One region of the Lacrimispora struthionigena genome, then DNA from elsewhere that is predicted to be linked to it. Evidence: riboswitches for the same ligand, from Rfam matches in the RefSeq annotation. Region 1 holds a riboswitch; the other holds the start of a gene.
The links. Region 1 has a riboswitch for FMN ahead of ACOAOT_RS05160 (ECF transporter S component). Riboswitches for the same ligand answer to the same signal wherever they lie in the genome.
Positions count from the first base shown of each region.

Region 1 (9,301 bases):
GACACCTGCCCAATGAGAAAAAGAGCAGCCGATGTAATGAAAATCATTCCGGTCACTAACTGGTAACGGAATTTTAAATTGGCAAACCACTTAATCATTAACTGCTCCTTTCTCCGGCAGCAAACTGTTTTTGATATTCCGAAGGTGTAAGCCCGGTTCTTGCCTTAAAGGCACGGCTGAAGGAGCGGTAATCTTCATAGCCAAGGAGCAGGGAGACTTCTCCTGATGTATGTTCCTGAAATTTCAACTGTTCCTGAGCATAGTTGATCTTTAAATCCAGGGTATAATCCCGAAAGTTCAGCTGTGTTTTATTTTTAAAATAAGTGCTGAAATAGCTTTTGCTCAGTCCCAGATAATTGCATACATCTTCGGTTCTGGGATTTTTTAAGAGATTTTTATTAATGTAATCAAGGGCTTTCTGAATTAATGGATCGTTCTTTGCAGCCTGGCTTACCGTCAGCTCCTCTGCAAATCCGGAAAGGGACCTTTACCATAAAGATCTCAATATCCTCCAAAGAATTTAAACTCTGCAATGCTGCAAAGGAATTGCCGGTATAGCTTTTCGGCGGTCCGTCAAGATACCGGGACAACTGGCTTTGCAATGTAATGATTAAATAATTGCACATACTGTAAAGATAAGACGGTGGAGGAAGAACAGGAGTGGTCAGTTTCTCTAAATAGAGTTTAAAACGGGCCTGTATGTTATCTCTGTCATCTTTTAAAACAGCTTCCAAAAGATCGTCACCAGGCATAATGACCGGGGGCTGTCCCGATTCAAGAACAGCAAAATCAAGAACAGCGCCAGCTTCCGGATAAATATGCCAGGTAATGATATGCCTTGCATCCTGGATAGAGGCGGAGATTCCACAGAGAGAAGAAACGGGTTTGCCAATGGCAGCTGTAACACAGACCATCCCGTCAATGTTTATTCTGTTAATATAATGTTCCAGCATTTTATGAAGAGAGTCCCAATGGTCTGACTGAAACGGAAGATTTACAATTAATACAAGACCGGCAGGAGGATAATCAGAGATCAGTGCCGGTAACCCGCTTAATCCTTCTTCCAGAGCTTCCATTAAAGGGACAAGTGTATATGCCAGTTCAGACGTTTCTTCTGTATACTGATACGTGGAATATGCCTGGATTAAAACGGCGCAGCTTTCCTTATCCCGTATAGAAAGACCATATTCCTCAATTACCTTATTCAGTTCCATGGCGGAAAGCTCACCACGAAGAAGCTGGGGGATTAAGTTTTGTTTACGCAGGGAAACCTGGGCTTTGCGCAGTTTTCTCAGTGTAGAAAGCTGATCGCTGTGATAGTCCCGTTTACTTAAGATTTCTTCTTTTAAATTCTGGATCAGTTCGGTTAAATCTCTGATGGAAATGGGCTTCAGTAAATATTCCTTTACCCCATACCGAATCGCATTTCTCGCATATTCAAATTCGTCATAACCGCTCAATATAACAAAAGAACAGTCAAACTGTTCCTCTTTCGCGCGCCGTACCAGCTCCAGTCCGCTCATTCCTGGCATTTGAATATCAGTTATTACAATATCCGGTTCATAAAAGCGGATTTTATCCAGGGCCTCCGCGCCATTGGCAGCAGTCCCGATCAGTGTGATTGAATAATCCTCCCAGGGAATAATGGACCTAAGACCGGAACGGATCTCCGCTTCATCGTCTACAATCAGCAAAGTAATCATGGATATTGGGTTCATAGCGGCATCCTTTCCTCAGTTCGTATTAAAAAGCAAGGCAATTATAGCATTGTGCATAATGAAAATCAAGGCGAAAGGCCATGAGTAGTATATTTCGTAAAAAATGTTACATGCATAGTAGAAAAAGTGGTGTTTTCATTCGAGAAAATGATTTATTATTAAGGCACATCACCAACAAGAAGGTAATAGTTAACAAAAAGAAGGGAGCAGAAATTATGAGAAAAACAAAACGACTGGCAGCAATGAGCATGGCCTGTATGATGGCTGCATCTGCATTAACTGCATGTGGGGCAAAGAGTGCAGAGCAAACGACTGCGGCACCGGCATCAGGGGGGCAGGAAACAACAACTGCAGCAGCAGGGGGAGAAACAAAAAAGGATTCCGCTTCATCAGATAAGGTGAAAATCACTATCTGGACAGATAACCGTCATGATCTGGAGTACATGAATAAGGTGGTGGATGAATTTAATAAAACAAATGATCATATCGTACTTGATTATGTGGTACAGACAGAGAACTACGAAAACTTACTGTCCATGGCGGCTAATTCCGGACAGTCACCGGATATATTCTCTCAGATTAACGGAGATGATTTTAAAAACTTCACAGATAATGGAATTATCCAGCCTTTAAATGATTACCTGACTGATGAATTCAAAAAAGTAAATGAGGTTGATCAGCACTTATACGAAGGCTGCAACGTAGTAGGAGATAAGATTTACTGGGTTCCATGCGGCAAAAGAAGCGGTTCCAGAATGATCTACAACAAAGATGTCTTTGATAAGCTGGGACTGAAACCACCAACAAAGATCAGTGAGCTTCCGGAAATGGCAAAGAAGATTACAGAGGCTGGAAAAGGCGATTATTACGGCATCATTTTCCCGGGAGCAAGCGGCCCGTTCGAGCGTTGGCTGGAGCATTCTGCTGAAATGAGCGGAGTTAAATTATATAACTACAAAGAAGGTAAATTTGATTTTACCGGATTTAAACCATACCTTGAAACCGTACGCCAGATGTTTCAGGATCAAAGCGTTTTCCCAGGTTCCACTTCCATGAAGATTGACCCGGTTCGTGTACAGTTTGCAGAAGGTCATGCAGCAATTCATGGCAATGCGTCCCAGGAAGCAACCGTTTTAACTGAGCAGTTCCCAGCTAAAGTTCAGTGGGGCGTTGCACAGCTGCCAACTTTAGACGGTGAGATCAAAGGTGCGGAAACCTGCTCTCCAAACACTGGCTGGATGATGAGTGCATTTACTGAGCATCCAAAGGAATCATGGGAAGTTATTGAATATTTTGGTTCTGAAAAAGTTTTAAAAGGTTATTTAGAAGGCGGTTATTCTCTGCCAATCTCTAAATATATGGAAAGCAAGATTGATAAGAGCAAAACCGGAAGAATGGCAGATTTTGCAGGTGCTGATTATGAAGCAGTATATCCCGTTGCTCCATCTGTAACACCAGACGGCGAGAATTACAGAGACGCACTTTGGAATGCATGTCTCCCGGAAGGACCATCAATCGATGAAACAATTGCAAAATTAAATCAGACCTATAATGATGCTCTGGATAAAGAAGTAAAAATGGGCAAGACAAAACGTGTGGTTATTAAGGATTATGATCCTCTTCATCCAGGCGCAGGCACAGTGGAATATCTGGATAAGTAAATTGGTATTACGGCTGCTGCAAACAGAACTGCTGTCTTGCAGCAGCCTTTCTTTCACTGGGCGGGCAGGAGCGGAAAACGATTATAGAATAAAAATAAGGAGTGAAGGAAATGAATTCAAACAAATCTTTGGGAAGCCGGTTCAAAAAGAGCTGGGATCATGGTGATATCCCTATGTGGCTGATGCTGATTCCCACCATCTTTTTTATCCTGGTAATGTCGGTGTATCCATTTACATGGCTGATTCGATATGTTTTTTATGATTACAATGGTTTTAAGGCATATTTTGTAGGATTTGAAAACTTCAAACGTATTACCGGAGATGGAATATACTGGAACAGTGTTCTTCACACCTTTGAATATGCTATTTTAAAGCTTGTCTTTCTGTTGCCTCTTTCTCTGATGACAGCAGTGCTTTTACAGAGAAAACGGTTTGGAAGCGGACTGATGCAGGGCATCTATTTCCTACCCACTGTCATCAGCTCAGCGGTATACAGTCTCATCTGGTATTTTATCTTCGCAACTTATAACGGAGTCTTAAATGCATTCCTGCAGCGCATAGGAGTAATACAGCAGCCAATCGACTGGCTGGGAAGCGGAAAGACCGCCATGGCAGCAGTGGTCATAGTAGCAGTCTGGGGAGGTTTTGGAAATTACATGATCCTCCTGATTTCCGGTCTGGCAGGGATTCCTTCAGACGTATACGAAAGTGCACAGATTGACGGGGCAAACGGAATTCAGACCTTTTTCAAGATCACACTCCCAATGCTTGGACCTGTATTAAAAGTGGTTATCATGCTTGCCATTACCACCGCATTTAAAGATTATGAATCCATACTGGTATTGACGGCAGGTGGTCCCAACAACCGGACTCATGTGATGTTTTCCTACATTTTCCAGATGGTATTTGGCACTTCAAGAGCAAAAACCCCGCTGCAGATCGGATACGGCTCCGTTCTCAGCATCGTTTCGGCGCTTATCGTAGGAGTTATCACCATCATATATCTGAAGATCAGCAAAAAAATGGATGACATTTCATAGGAGGGAGAAAACAATGGCAAAAGAAAGAACAGGGCATTCCGTAGAATCCCGAAAGACTAAAATGATTAATGTTGTTATTTTTCTTCTTCTTGCAACACTGGCATTTTTCACTGTTTATCCGGTTATTTATATCCTGTTTGGTTCCTTTAAAACCAATAACGAACTTGTTCGCGGCGGCGTAAACCTGCTTCCCCAGAAATTCATTCTGGATAACTACAAACAGGCATGGGAAATGGCGAATTTCTCAAGATACACCATGAACAGCCTTGTACTCAGCTTTGGTGTAATGGCAGTTTCCCTTACTGTAAGCAGTATGGCAGGCTATGTATTTTCCAGAAAAGAATTCAAGCTGAAAAGCCTTATTTATAATTCCATGGTAATGTTCATGTTTATCAATGTAGGCAGCGTTGCACTCCGTCCTCTGTTTGAACTGGCTGTAAAACTGCACATGAACAAGTCACTGATCTCCATCATACTGATCTCAGCCGGTGGCGGCCAGGCAACGTATGTATTCCTGATTCATGGATTTATGAACAGCATCCCTAAGGAAATGGATGAAGCAGCAAAAATAGATGGCTGCAGCTTTTTCGGAATTTACTACAGAGTTATTTTACCTGTTATAAAACCGGCTTTGGCAAGTGTTGCTTTGTTATCATTCCGCGGCGGCTGGAACGAATACATCCTTCCTTTAATCTTTACCATGACCAATGAAAAGCTTCGTCCCCTGACCGTAGGAGTCGTTGCTCTTCAGAATGCCGGAGACGGGGCGGCAGCGTGGAACATTCTGTTCGCAGGTTCTGCCATCGCCATTGTTCCGATTATCCTGGTATATATGGCAGCAAGCAAGCAGTTTATGGGCGGAATGACGGCAGGAGCGGTTAAGGGGTAAGAGTTAAGCGTTAAGATTCCTTCTGGTAATCAAAATAAGACTATGCTACAATGTTAGAAAAGAGTGTGGGAAACACTACCAGTATGCAGGGGGTCTTATTATGAAGCGAACCATCAGTTTATTGATAACCGGGGCGATACTTTGTGTGGCAGCTGTTTCGGTGCAGTCAGGTCATTCGGGGATTGTACTGAAAGAGCTGCCTGTGCCTCATGCGTCTGCGCCGGAACAAGATCTTTCTATGGTTTCTCTGGAAGAGAGCCAGAAAGAAAACACGACGGCCAAAAGCGTTGTGGCTGGCGATAAGGTTTCGCTTTTAGATCCTGCCGGATCTACGCTGGAGAGCCGTTTCCTGGTTCCTGCCGGTTATAAAAGGCTGGAGAAACCAGCTGGAAGTTTGCAGGGATATTTAAGACAGTATTCCATGAAACCGGACAAGAGTCCCGTTCTTTTATATGACGGCAAGGAGAAAAGACGCCAGGATGTCCACGCCGCAGTATTTTCCATGCCTTTGGTAGAAGGTGATTTACAGCAATGTGCAGACAGCGTTATACGAATGTACGGAGAATATTTATGGTCAGTGGGAGCCTATGATGGTATTGCATTTCATTTGACCAATGGTTTTTTTATGGACTATCCGTCATGGAGAGCCGGAAAGCGTTTGCTGGTGGATAAAAACAATGTATCCTGGGTGCAGAAGGCAGCTTATGATGACAGCAAAGAAAGCTTTGTAAAATATTTACGGCAGGTTATGGTATATGCAGGAACGCTTTCTCTTGAGAAAGAGTGTACCAGGACTGATTTAAACCAGGTGCTGGCAGGTGATTTGCTGATTCGGGGAGGAAGTCCCGGACATTGCGTTATGGTTGTGGATGTGGCAGAAGATCAGTCAGGAAACCGGTGCTTTTTACTGGCACAGGGGTATATGCCGGCGCAGGAGTTTCATGTGCTGAATAATCCCCTTCACGATGCAGATCCATGGTATTATAGCAATGAGATTAAGGATACTGTTGTAACGCCGGAATATACATTTTCCATAGACAGTCTGAAGCGTTGGAGAGAATTTACCAGATAAAGAAGAAGGTAAAAGATCCTGCCGGTTTGTAGAGGGCGGATCTTTTACCTTTTTCCATTTATTGTTTTATATTTATTGCTTTACATTGCGCCTTTCATTACCATGATTATCATAATGCAGGTAGCTAAAACGACTGCAGCTGTAAGTGTCATACCAAGATTGAGACTACGTTTCTTCTCGGTTGAAGTATCAGCAAAGTTTAAGAGATTTGATTTTCTCAGTGTAGTAACCAGTGGTTTATAGATTAATAATGTAAGTGCTGTATTAATTCCGCCTTTTAACATATTAAATGGTACGAAGGCAGGAAGCAGAAGCTTTGCCACAGCTTCTCTGGGATAACCCATATAAATCGGTGTGATTAAATAGTTCCAAAGTACCATAATCAGTGTCATAAGAAGTGTTCCGGCAATCATACCAAGGAAGGCACCCTTCATGGAATGGTGTTTCTTATAGAGGTAGGCAGCAGGACAAACAAAGGCCACTGTGGAAAGGATGTTCATAATAAGTCCAATGATTCCTGTGCTGCTGATTGTAAACATTTCGATGAAAGAGACGATGATGGAGATCACAGCTGCGGACATAGGACCAAATAAGAATCCACCGGTCAGGATAATCACATCTTTAGGTTCATATTCCAAAAATGGAACGATAGGGATTAACGGAATCCGGATTGCCACTACGGCTACAAATGCCAATGCGCACAACATTGCCATTACAGTTAACTTGTTTGCTTTTCTGCTCATATTCATGATACAGACCTCCTGAAAAATAAGTAACACCTGAAAGAGTGTCTTTCAGGTGTTAAAAATAGACAGGTGTATTATCATCATTTAACACATCTTCTTTCATCCAGACTTTACTGTCGGTATTGGAATCTAACCAATTCTGCGCTCTGAGCGCTCGCGGACTTTACCGCCGGTCGGGAATTTCACCCTGCCCTGAAGACATCTATATGCAGTTGTTCTGAATGTATTATAACATTTTTTTTATTAAATGCAATATCTAGTTGCAATTTTTTTTACTCTTTGCTATAATAGCCGTCATGGGGGTATAGCTCAGCTGGGAGAGCGCTTGAATGGCATTCAAGAGGTCATGGGTTCGAATCCCACTATCTCCACTTTAATAATAAGCCGCAGGCATGATCGCTTGTGGCTTAAATAATAACTTATAGGGACGGGACACTTGGTAAATCAAGGGCAAAAAGGTACATTTTCAGTTTGAGAATGTGCCTCTTTTTTTGCCCTAATTGTAGATGACAAGGGGCTATTATTGAAGTTATGCAAATATGGTAATTATTATGGAGAAGAAGTGGATAATCGAATAATAAATTACCATTATTTGATTGAATTATTTTACAATATGTCATAAAATAAATAAAGTACTCAAATTAAAGAATGTAGGTATGTATAAAATTATAAGAAATATTGGTTAATGATTTAAATAAAACTAAGCATGTAATAGCAATAATGTGTAGTTAGAAATTATTATTAAAGGGGAAACATCTATTATGAAATGGCCTCATATTATTCGGAATATGATCAAATATATTAAGTTACTACTATGTTAGAAAGGAAATATCCAATTATGATTATTACGCCACAACTTGAAGAAGAAATTAAAAAGGATATCGCTATATGTGAAAATTATCAAGAGCGTAATGGATCTCAAGCACTCTATGGTCAATTGGTTGCAAAATATAGCGTTGTCGATAAGAACTTCAGTAAAAACCTGTCAACCAGTGGCAAAGTTGTACCAGTTGGCGCTGAGTTTGACTATAGGCAGGAACTAAAAGCAATTGCTACAAAATAGAACATGTGGTTGATTACTGCTGACAGCATCGAAAAGATGGCAAAAGGTGAGAGCGTCGTGTCAATAGAAACGCATCCAACAATATTTATCAGCCATCGGTCAATTGATAAAGAGATTGCGGATATACTTCTTGATTTCTTTGTTAGAATGGGTATTTCAAGAGACCTTATATTTTGTTCTTCTCTCCCTGGAAATGATATTAACGAGAAGATTTCATCTGAGGTTAAGGATGCTATTAAAACAAGCGCTGTTAATATTGTTATTCTATCACAGGAGTATTATAAAAGCGCATATTGTTTAAATGAAGCCGGTATTATTTGGTTTATGGATTCAGTACCCGCCATTCCTATTGCGTTACCGGAAATATCGTCGGATAGTATGATCGGTTTTCTCAATAATGAATACAAAATTCGACGACTAGATTGTGATGATGATATTTCTTATATTTACGATACTGTTCGGAATGTAATTTCCGCACAACAGGTGAAAGCCAGTATAATAACTGCTGAGGTGCGAAAATTAAAAGATCAATACTTGAAATACATAGCCTCCAGGTCATTTGTTCCTACCGCTGCGACCCTCGAAAAAATAATTGAAGTTACTACTGATGATGAGCGTATTGTTCTCTATTACATCATTTAAAAAAAAGTTCGAAGATTGAAGAAAGAGGATTTATCTAGTTGGATAAATGATGAAGAAATCTATGATTTCAATATAGATAATGCTTTTGATTTATTATCCTCGTTAGGTAGTGGTAAAATTGTTAATGGCACATTGGAACTGGATGTTAATGTTTTCAGGGACTACTCAACAAGGGCAGAAAGTATCCTTAGAGAATTAGCTCCTTGTATTAAGGAACATCGACAATTGGGTCGAGATACGTTTGAATCTATGTGGAACTCAGGTCAATTTGACGATGTTGTAAAATTGTTTTTGACGTATATAGTTGAAGAAAAAGTATCTTCTTTTGGTGATCGTTGGATGGCTGAAAAACAGATTGAACATATAAAAATGTGGGAAAGTAAGAATAGCATGGAGATGAAATTGTCCGAAAACTATGGAGCTTGCTTAAGTCTGTTTGTACAAAATCATTTGGTATATGACAGCGATTG
Region 1 is NZ_JBMBWP010000001.1:1,130,071-1,139,371, forward strand. It holds gene ACOAOT_RS05125 (sensor histidine kinase) at 1-98, opposite strand, end outside; gene ACOAOT_RS05130 (helix-turn-helix domain-containing protein) at 98-460, opposite strand; gene ACOAOT_RS05135 (response regulator) at 408-1,718, opposite strand; gene ACOAOT_RS05140 (ABC transporter substrate-binding protein) at 1,934-3,379, shown strand; gene ACOAOT_RS05145 (carbohydrate ABC transporter permease) at 3,490-4,419, shown strand; gene ACOAOT_RS05150 (carbohydrate ABC transporter permease) at 4,433-5,308, shown strand; gene ACOAOT_RS05155 (DUF4846 domain-containing protein) at 5,409-6,380, shown strand; gene ACOAOT_RS05160 (ECF transporter S component) at 6,461-7,129, opposite strand; FMN riboswitch at 7,214-7,330, opposite strand; tRNA gene ACOAOT_RS05165 (tRNA-Ala) at 7,425-7,497, shown strand; gene ACOAOT_RS05170 (hypothetical protein) at 7,965-8,189, shown strand; gene ACOAOT_RS05175 (TIR domain-containing protein) at 8,247-8,831, shown strand; gene ACOAOT_RS05180 (hypothetical protein) at 8,847-9,301, shown strand, end outside.

Region 2 (9,301 bases), on a different contig from region 1:
TTCCTGCCATTACAGTTGCACCTTATTTCTTTGCAAGCATGACAGATGAGAAAAGCCCTATGCGCCCGGTGTGGCCAAAGGACGGAGCCATAATCAGTCCGATTTTCCTGCTGGCAAAATCAAAGAATAAGGATAAGGTAAAACCTTTCGTTGATCTTTTATATTCAAAAGATATTGGAGATATTCTTTCCTCCAACGGAAAATTTCCGTCTACCAATCCCATGGTGGACAATCAACTGAAACCCGACCAGAATTTCATGTGGATCGGCTGGGATTTTATACACAACAATGATATTGGAGAATTAATTAAAAAAATAGAAAAGCTGTTCTTTGCAGCTGCTCAGAAGGAGTTCTTATGAATCTGATTGTATTTTCAGGTCCGCCCTCTTCCGGTAAGACATCGGTCATTTTAAAAACAATTTCATCCTTTCGTGATAAGAACATTAAAGTGGGCGTGGTGAAATTTGACTGTCTTTATACAGACGACGACGTTGCCTATGAAAAAGCGGGAATCCCTGTGAAAAAGGGCTTATCCGGCGCTTTATGCCCGGATCACTTCTTCGCTTCCAACATTGAAGAGGTGGTTAACTGGGGAAATGAAGAAAAGCTTGATCTGCTTATTACAGAATCGGCAGGTCTTTGTAACCGCTGTTCCCCTTATTTAAAAGAGGTAAAGGGAGTTTGTGTAATCGACAACTTATCCGGTATTAATACTCCTAAAAAAATCGGTCCCATGTTGAAATCTGCTGATTTTGTGGTAATTACCAAAGGTGATATCGTTTCCCAGGCAGAACGGGAGGTATTTGCTTCCTGTGTCAGCTCTGTAAACCCAAGAGCTATTACCATGCATGTGAACGGGCTGACTGGACAGGGAGCTTACGAACTGGCAAGCCTTCTTTATGATGAAAACCAGAACATTCAGACTGTCCAGGGAATGCAGCTTCGTTTTCCCATGCCTTCCGCCCTGTGCTCCTATTGTCTTGGGGAAACAAGAATCGGAGAAGCCTATCAGATGGGTAATGTTAAGAAAATTGATTTAGGCGGTGATAAAAAATGACAAATATAAGCATAAAAAAACTGCTGGAGGAATATCCGTTTGCTGCTGCATATTTTGAACAGAATAAGCTTACGATCGCAGGATTTGAAGATCAGACATTTGAGGAATTTTTAAATCATTTCTCAGAGGAAGAACTGGAAGATCAGGCGATTGATAAAGCAAAGCTTTTGTCTGACCTGCCTGTGTATCTGGATCAGATGCGTCAGTTTTTGGGAATGGAAAATGACCGGCTGGTGCATTCTCTCACAATTTTACCAGGTCATGATAAATCAGGAACTGTGGAAGGCTTTCAGGAACTGACCGTAGAAACATCCCAGATTATATCCATAGTGGGTCCTACCGGTTCAGGAAAAAGCCGGCTTTTAGCAGATATCGAGTGGACGGCTCAAAATGACACTCCTACCGGACGAAGCATTTTAATTAACGGCGAAGTCCCTGATATGAAGTGGCGTTACTCCTCAAATAACAAGCTGGTGGCCCAGCTTTCCCAGAACATGAACTTTGTTATGGACTTAACGGTAGTTGACTTTTTACGGATGCATGCGGAAAGCCGTATGGTTCAGGATCCTCAGTCTGTAATAGACCGGATTATTGCCGCAGCCAATGATCTGGCAGGAGAAAAGTTTGAACTTTCCACTCCGGTTACCAGCTTAAGCGGCGGACAGTCCAGAGCCCTAATGATTGCAGATACTGCCATATTAAGCTCCTCTCCCATTGTCCTGATTGATGAAATTGAAAATGCCGGAATCGACCGGAAAAAGGCTTTAAAGCTTCTCGTGACATCAGATAAGATTGTATTGATGGCAACCCACGATCCCCTTCTTGCGTTAATGGCAGACAAGCGGATTGTCATTAAAAATGGTGGTATTAATCATGTGATTTATACCAGTGAAGAAGAAAAACAGCTGCTTGATAAATTGGAAAAAATGGATTCACTTATCCAGACCGCACGCCAGGAACTTCGGTCAGGAAATACACTTTCTCCCGACCTGCTGGCAAATTAAAAAGTTTTTTGTTAATCCTCCAATCAGGTTTAAACAGCCTGTATTGGAGGATTTTCTTTCTGATTAAGCCTGTATCCCGCGGATTAGATTAACCATCTCAATAGCCCCCGCTGCGCAGTCAAACCCTTTGTTGCCTGCTTTCGTTCCGGCCCGCTCAATTGCCTGTTCAATGTTTTCTGTCGTCAGAACTCCAAACATAACCGGAATTCCACTGCTTAAGGATACCTGGGCAATGCCCTTGGAGACTTCACTGCAAACGTAATCGTAGTGAGTGGTGCTGCCCCGGATAACCGCGCCCAGACATATGACAGCATCATATTTGCCGCAGCCTGCCATCTTGGAAGCGATCAGTGGGATCTCAAAAGCCCCGGGTACCCATGCTACTTCCATGTCCTCCTCGCTGATCCCATGCCGTTTTAAACAATCCACAGCGCCGCCAAGAAGCTTTGATGTTATAAATTCATTGAAACGTGCGGCTACAATGCCGATCCGGATTTTTTCTGATACCAGTGATCCTTCGAAAACTTTCATGATAAATTCTCCTTTATGATTAATAGTGTAAAATGTGTCCCATTTTGTTTTGCTTGGTTTTTAAATAAAACAAATCGTGATCATTTGCCGGAATCTGTATCGGAACCCGCTCAATAATTTCCATACCAAAGCCAGACAGCCCATACACCTTATCCGGATTATTGGTAAGCAGGCGCAGGGTTTTAACGCCCAATTCCCTCAATATCTGAGCGCCGATGTAATATTCTCTGGGATCGCCTTCAAAGCCTAACGCAAGGTTGGCTTCCAGAGTATCCATGCCTTTGTCCTGCAGGGCGTAAGCACGCAGTTTGTTAACCAGTCCGATGCCCCGGCCTTCCTGGCGCATATAAAGGAGTATTCCTCTGCCTTCCTGTTCAATCTGCGTCATGGCGGCAGCAAGCTGCTGTCCGCAGTCACAGCGCATGGAGCCGAACGCATCTCCGGTCAGGCACTCAGAATGAACACGGCACAAAATATTTTCCCCGTCACCGATTTCACCTTTGACAAGTGCGACATGATGCTCTCCGTTTAATTGATTAATAAAGCAGTAAGCTTTAAAATCTCCATATTTTGTGGGCATGTCGCTGATTGATGTCTGCTCCACCAGCCTGTCGTGTTTTTTGCGGTATTCCTGCAATGCAGCAATGGTAATAAAGGGAATCTTCCACGTTTCAGCCAGTGCTATCAGTTCAGGAGTCCGCATCATGGTACCATCCTCCCCCATAATCTCACAGCAAAGTCCACATTCCTTCAGCCCTGCCAGACGCATGAGATCCACGGTGGCTTCTGTGTGTCCGCCACGCTCCAACACCCCGTTTCGTTTTGCAAGCAGTGGAAACATATGCCCGGGTCGACGGAAATCTTCCGCTTTTGCTGTATCATCCACACATTTCATTGCAGTCAGTGATCGCTCCGCTGCAGAGATCCCGGTGGTTGTATCCCCATGATCTATAGATACAGTAAAGGCAGTGGAATGATTGTCGGTATTTTCAGAAATCATCTGGTGCAATTCCAGGCGGCGGCACAACTCTTCATTCATGGGCATGCAGATCAGCCCTTTCCCGTGCGTAGCCATAAAGTTAATATTTTCGGTGGTGGCAAACTGGGCCGCGCAGATGAAATCGCCTTCATTTTCCCTTCCCTCATCGTCTGTTACAAGAATGATTTTTCCCTGTTGAAGCCATTTAAGTGCCTCTTCTATGGTATTATACTCAAACATTTTACTCCTCCTAATAGCCAGATTTTGTTAAGAATTCTCTTGTGATACCGCTTGGTTGCGGTTTATCCGGTGATGATAATAAAAATTTTTCCAGGTATTTCCCCATAAGGTCATTTTCCAGATTAACCAGATCACCAGCTTTTTTATAGGACAGGATGGTGGATTTTACTGTATGGGGGATAGCAGAGATACAAAACTCCGTATTATTTGCGGTTGCCACTGTCAGACTGATGCCATCCACTGCAATAGAGCCTTTCTCTACAATATAACGAAGTATCCTGCTGTCAGCAGCAATGGTGTACCAGATAGCATTGTCATCCCTTCGAACGGACATTATCTTACCTGTTCCATCGATATGACCAGAGACAATGTGTCCGCCAAATCGTCCGTCAGCCGCCATTGCACGTTCCAGATTAACAAAATCGCCAGGATGCAGTTTTCCAAGACAGGAACGGTTTAAGGTTTCATGCATCACATCTGCCCGGAACGTATGGGAAGAAAGACTGGCTGCCGTTAAGCATACGCCGTTTACTGCCACACTGTCCCCAATTGCCAGATCATCGAAAATCACCCTGCCCTGTATAGTCAGCGAAGCGGACTGAGCACCCTTTTTTAATTCCTTCAGTACGCCTGTTTCTTCAATAATTCCTGTGAACATTAGGCATTACCTCACTTTCAATTAAAATATCTTCGCCCCAATAGGATACTGCAGTGTTTGTGAGAAGAAAGCCATCTTCTGGACTGGGTACACCAAGTCCTGCCACTGGTGATTTCCCGTTTGATCCCCCAAAAAGCTTTGGCGCAATGTAAGTCTGCACTTTGTTTACGATTCCTGCATGCAATGCTGACCAGTTAAGAGTACCCCCGCCCTCCAGCAATATGCTGTCAATTTTTTCTTCACCAAGCTTTGTCATGAGCTCTGATAAATCCAAATGTCCATCTGACTGTTTTACTGAGAGAACCCGGCATCCAGCGTTTAAATAGGCCTGCTGTGCCTGCAGATCGCTACAGGATGTTGCGATTAAAGTCGAAACTTCATTTGCAGTCGTCACAATCTTTGATGTAAGCGGAAGCCGCAGATTTGTATCGCAGATAATGCGAAGGGGGTTGCGCCCTCCCTCCAACCGGCAGGTAAGAAGGGGATCATCTGCCATAACGGTTCCAATTCCCACCATTATGGCACTGTAACGATGCCGGTCTTTTTGTACGTTTTCTCTTGCAGCTTTCCCGGTTATCCATTTGGAGTCACCTGTATACGCCGCTGTTTTTCCGTCCATGGTCATGGCATATTTCATGACAACATATGGTTTTCCCGATTGGATAAAATGGAAAAATACTTCATTGAGCCTGTCACACTCCGATTTTCGTATTCCCTCTGTGACTTCAATTCCTTTTTCCTGCAGCTGTTTAATCCCCTTTCCTTTGACCAAAGGGTTAGGGTCTAAACTTCCCACCACGACTCTTCGGATTCCTGCATTTAGAATAGCTTCTGTACAGGGAGGAGTCTTTCCATAATGGCAGCAAGGTTCCAGTGTCACATAAAGAGTTGCCCCATCCGGAGATTCTTCACAGCTGGCAAGAGCATTTATTTCTGCGTGGGGAGCACCAAACTGCTCATGGTACCCTGTGCCGATCACCCTTCCATCCTTTACAATTACAGCTCCAACCATTGGATTGGGATTTACAAAGCCACACCCATTTTTTGCAAGCTCCAGGGCTATACCCATACATTCCATGTCGTCCATATCACACCACCTTTCATTCAAAAAAAATGCCTTGAACACAGGGTTCAGGGCATTTTTTTGGCAATCCATCCATTATTTATGGCCATCAACACAAAAAGCTCTGAAATGAAATGATCATTCCAGAGCGTGTTAATCAGCAGATATATCATAAATATGAAAAAGCTGCATCATCTTCTTTCATCCAGACTTTACTGTCGGCTTCGGAGTTACACCGAATCATGCCTTGCGGCTCGTGGGCTATACCACCGGTAGGGAATTACACCCTGCCCTGAAGATTGTTGTTCAATTGGGGTTATAATACTCCCCCATGGAATAAATGTCAAGTGAAAAAGTGAAAATCCCTCCTGCAAACTGTTCTGAAACGTCAAAATCCCCACTATTATTATAAAAAAATTTAAATCATGCTTGCAATTCATACTGTTTTGGTATAGTATGAAATCACAAAGATATGTTAGTAAATACTAACCATTAAATTCCCATTTGGGGAATAAAGGAGGTTGATTGATATATGAGTCATTCATTACTTGAAATTAAAGATTTAATTGTTTCTGTGGAAGATAAAATAATACTAAACGGCATTAATCTTACCATAGGTTCGGGAGAACTTCATGTCCTTATGGGACCAAACGGAACTGGTAAATCCACTCTCGTATCTGCCATTATGGGGGATCCCCGGTTTCAGATTGAAAGCGGTCAGATTATTTTAGATGGGAAGGATATCACAGAAATGAAAGCAGACGAGCGAGCAAAAGCCGGTGTCTTTCTTTCATTCCAGGTTCCGGAAGAGATTCCGGGTGTCACTTTGGAAGATTTTCTGCGCACAGCGAAAGGCTCCCTTGAAAAACGTCCTCCAAAGATTCTGCAATTTAAAAAGGAACTGAAAGAACAGATGAAAGCGTTGGATATGGATCCCAGTTATGCGGAACGGTACTTAAATGTTGGCTTTTCCGGCGGTGAAAAAAAGAAAACTGAAATTCTACAGCTTCTTATGCTTCAGCCAAAGCTGGCTCTTTTAGACGAAACGGATTCCGGTCTTGATGTGGATGCAGTCCGTACCGTTACAAAAGGAATCCGTGCTTTTAAAAACCGGAAAAACGGGCTTTTCATCATTACACATAATGCCAGAATTTTAGAAGGTCTTGACGTGGATGTGGTACATGTACTGGAAGGAGGCAAAATAGCCTACACCGGCGGTCAGGAACTGATTTCAAAAATTACACAGAATGGCTTTGGTGTTCTGGGGAAGGGAGATGGACTCCATGAAGGACTTTAAGGAAGAAAAAACAAGAGTCGACCAGGCTGACCGGACCATTTATGATGTAAAAGACAGGCTGGATCCGGCGTTCCTTATGGACTCCGGTATTACTCCGGAGATTGTGAATCAGATTTCAAAGGAAAAAAATGAACCGGAATGGATGCGTCTGTTCCGCCTTAAATCATTGAAATTATATAACGAAATACCGCTTCCCACCTGGGGGCCATCTCTTGACGAGCTGAATATGGATCAGATTGTCACTTATGTCCGTCCCAAATCAACCATGAAAGCCAAGTGGTCCGATGTCCCCGACGATATTAAGGAGACCTTTGAACGTCTTGGAATTCCCAAAGCGGAGCGGAAATCTCTGGCAGGTGTGGGTGCACAGTACGACTCAGAAGTGGTTTACCACAATGTCCGTGCAGAGGTTGCTTCCCAAGGCGTAGTCTATACCGATATTGAAAGCGCTCTTACCGGCCCTTACAGTGAAATGATACGTAAGCATTTTATGAAACTGGTACCTCCGTCTGACCACAAGTTTGCGGCTCTTCACGGAGCAGTCTGGTCCGGAGGTTCTTTTGTTTATGTCCCCGCAGGAGTTTCAGTTGAAATCCCGCTTCAGTCCTATTTCAGGCTTAATGCGCCGGGTGCAGGTCAGTTTGAGCATACGCTGATTATTGTAGAGGAAGGTGCCTATCTTCATTTCATAGAAGGCTGTTCTGCTCCCAGATACTACGTTGCCAATCTGCATGCAGGCTGTGTGGAGCTGTATGTTGGTAAAAATGCAAGACTCCGCTACTCCACCATCGAGAACTGGTCCAAGAATATGTATAATTTAAACACAAAACGCGCCTCAGTGGAGGAAGGCGGGACTGTGGAGTGGATTTCCGGATCCTTTGGCTCTCATATCTCCTATCTATACCCCATGAGTATTTTAAAAGGGAAGAAGGCACGTATGGAGTTTACAGGCATCACATTTGCGGGAGAAGGCCAGAATCTGGATACAGGTGCAAAGGTTCTCCACGCTGCGCCGGATACCACCTCTCATATCTCAACCAAATCCATATCCAGGGATGGAGGCAATTCCACGTTCCGAAGCGTGGTAACTGTAACGGAAAAAGCAGAAGGAAGCAAATCAGCAGTTTCCTGTGAATCACTGATGCTTGACAGTATTTCCCGCTCCGATACCATACCGGTTATGGATATCTCCTGTAATCAGGCAGATATCGGCCATGAGGCAAAAATCGGAAGAATCAGTGAATCCGCGATCTTCTATCTGATGAGCCGCGGTCTGTCCGAGGATGATGCAAGAGCCTTAATCGTAGGCGGTTTTGCAGAACCCATTGCAAAGGAGCTGCCGTTAGAATATGCGGTGGAAATGAACAATCTAATTCATCTTGAAATGAAAGGAAGCATTGGCTGAAAGGAGGAACAAAAATATGAATACACAAATTAATCGGCTCCCCGTTCCTACCTGGAACCGGACCGGAGTAAACTGGCTGGATCAAAAAGCACTGCCTCCTGACAGAGAATATTTACAAGGCAGACACCTTCCTTATGACGGCGTTCTTCCTCATGGAATCACTCTGATGGACCATCTCCCGGCAGATGTTGCTGAAATTAAAAGTGGTATGGGTGAATGGCTGGATGAATTAATCAGAAATGGCGCAGATAAAACCTGTTACTTATTGGGGGATGGCATTTCCAGTGAACCTGTTATCATCACACAGAATCTGGATCTTACCCAGCCGTTTATCAGAACTCATTTTGCAATAAAAACAAAGTCGGGAAGTAACATTACGGTCGTTCAGATTAACAGAGGGGATGCAAAAGACGGTGTTGTTGAAAATTTAACTCAGATAGATGCCCAGGCAGATTCCTTTGTCCGCCTTATCTCCATACAGTTGCTGGGAAAGAACAGCCAGAGCTTTGATGCCGTTGGCGCACGCATTGGAAAAGGTGCAAAAGTAGAACTGATCCGTGCGGTATTTGGCGGAAAAACAGCTGCCTGCGGATCAATGGCTTATCTGGAAGGACAGGGAGGCGGCTACCAGCAGGACACCGCATACTTTACTGATGAGGATCAGATTTTCGACTTTAATGACATTGCCAGCCACATTGGCCGGGAAACAATTAGTGAAATGCATACCGCCGGAGTTCTTTCAGGCCGCAGCAGCAAGATTTTAAGAGGAACCATTGACTTTAAAGCAGGATCTGCACATTCCGTCGGACACGAAAATGAAACCGTGCTTCTCTTAAGTCCCAGTGCCAGAAACAGGACAGTTCCCTTAATCCTTTGTGGCGAAGAGGCTGTGGAAGGACAGCATGCAGCCACTCTGGGCAGGTTTGATGAGAAACAGCTCTACTATCTCTGTTCCAGAGGACTTAGTCTGATGGAGGCAAAGCGTATGCTGGTAGAAGCCCGTTTTATGCCGGTGCTTAATAAAATCACTCAGGACGATCTGCGCCAGGAAATTCTGACTATGATTG
Region 2 is NZ_JBMBWP010000003.1:17,418-26,718, forward strand. It holds gene ACOAOT_RS25120 (ABC transporter substrate-binding protein) at 1-359, shown strand, start outside; gene ACOAOT_RS25125 (GTP-binding protein) at 356-1,057, shown strand; gene ACOAOT_RS25130 (ATP-binding cassette domain-containing protein) at 1,054-2,061, shown strand; gene ribH (6,7-dimethyl-8-ribityllumazine synthase) at 2,125-2,592, opposite strand; gene ACOAOT_RS25140 (bifunctional 3,4-dihydroxy-2-butanone-4-phosphate synthase/GTP cyclohydrolase II) at 2,612-3,811, opposite strand; gene ribE (riboflavin synthase) at 3,822-4,469, opposite strand; gene ribD (bifunctional diaminohydroxyphosphoribosylaminopyrimidine deaminase/5-amino-6-(5-phosphoribosylamino)uracil reductase RibD) at 4,450-5,556, opposite strand; FMN riboswitch at 5,722-5,836, opposite strand; gene sufC (Fe-S cluster assembly ATPase SufC) at 6,065-6,829, shown strand; gene sufB (Fe-S cluster assembly protein SufB) at 6,816-8,234, shown strand; gene ACOAOT_RS25165 (SufB/SufD family protein) at 8,251-9,301, shown strand, end outside.
Region 2: it holds a riboswitch for FMN, as region 1 does, so the genes downstream of both, ribD (bifunctional diaminohydroxyphosphoribosylaminopyrimidine deaminase/5-amino-6-(5-phosphoribosylamino)uracil reductase RibD) here and ACOAOT_RS05160 (ECF transporter S component) in region 1, are expected to answer to the same signal.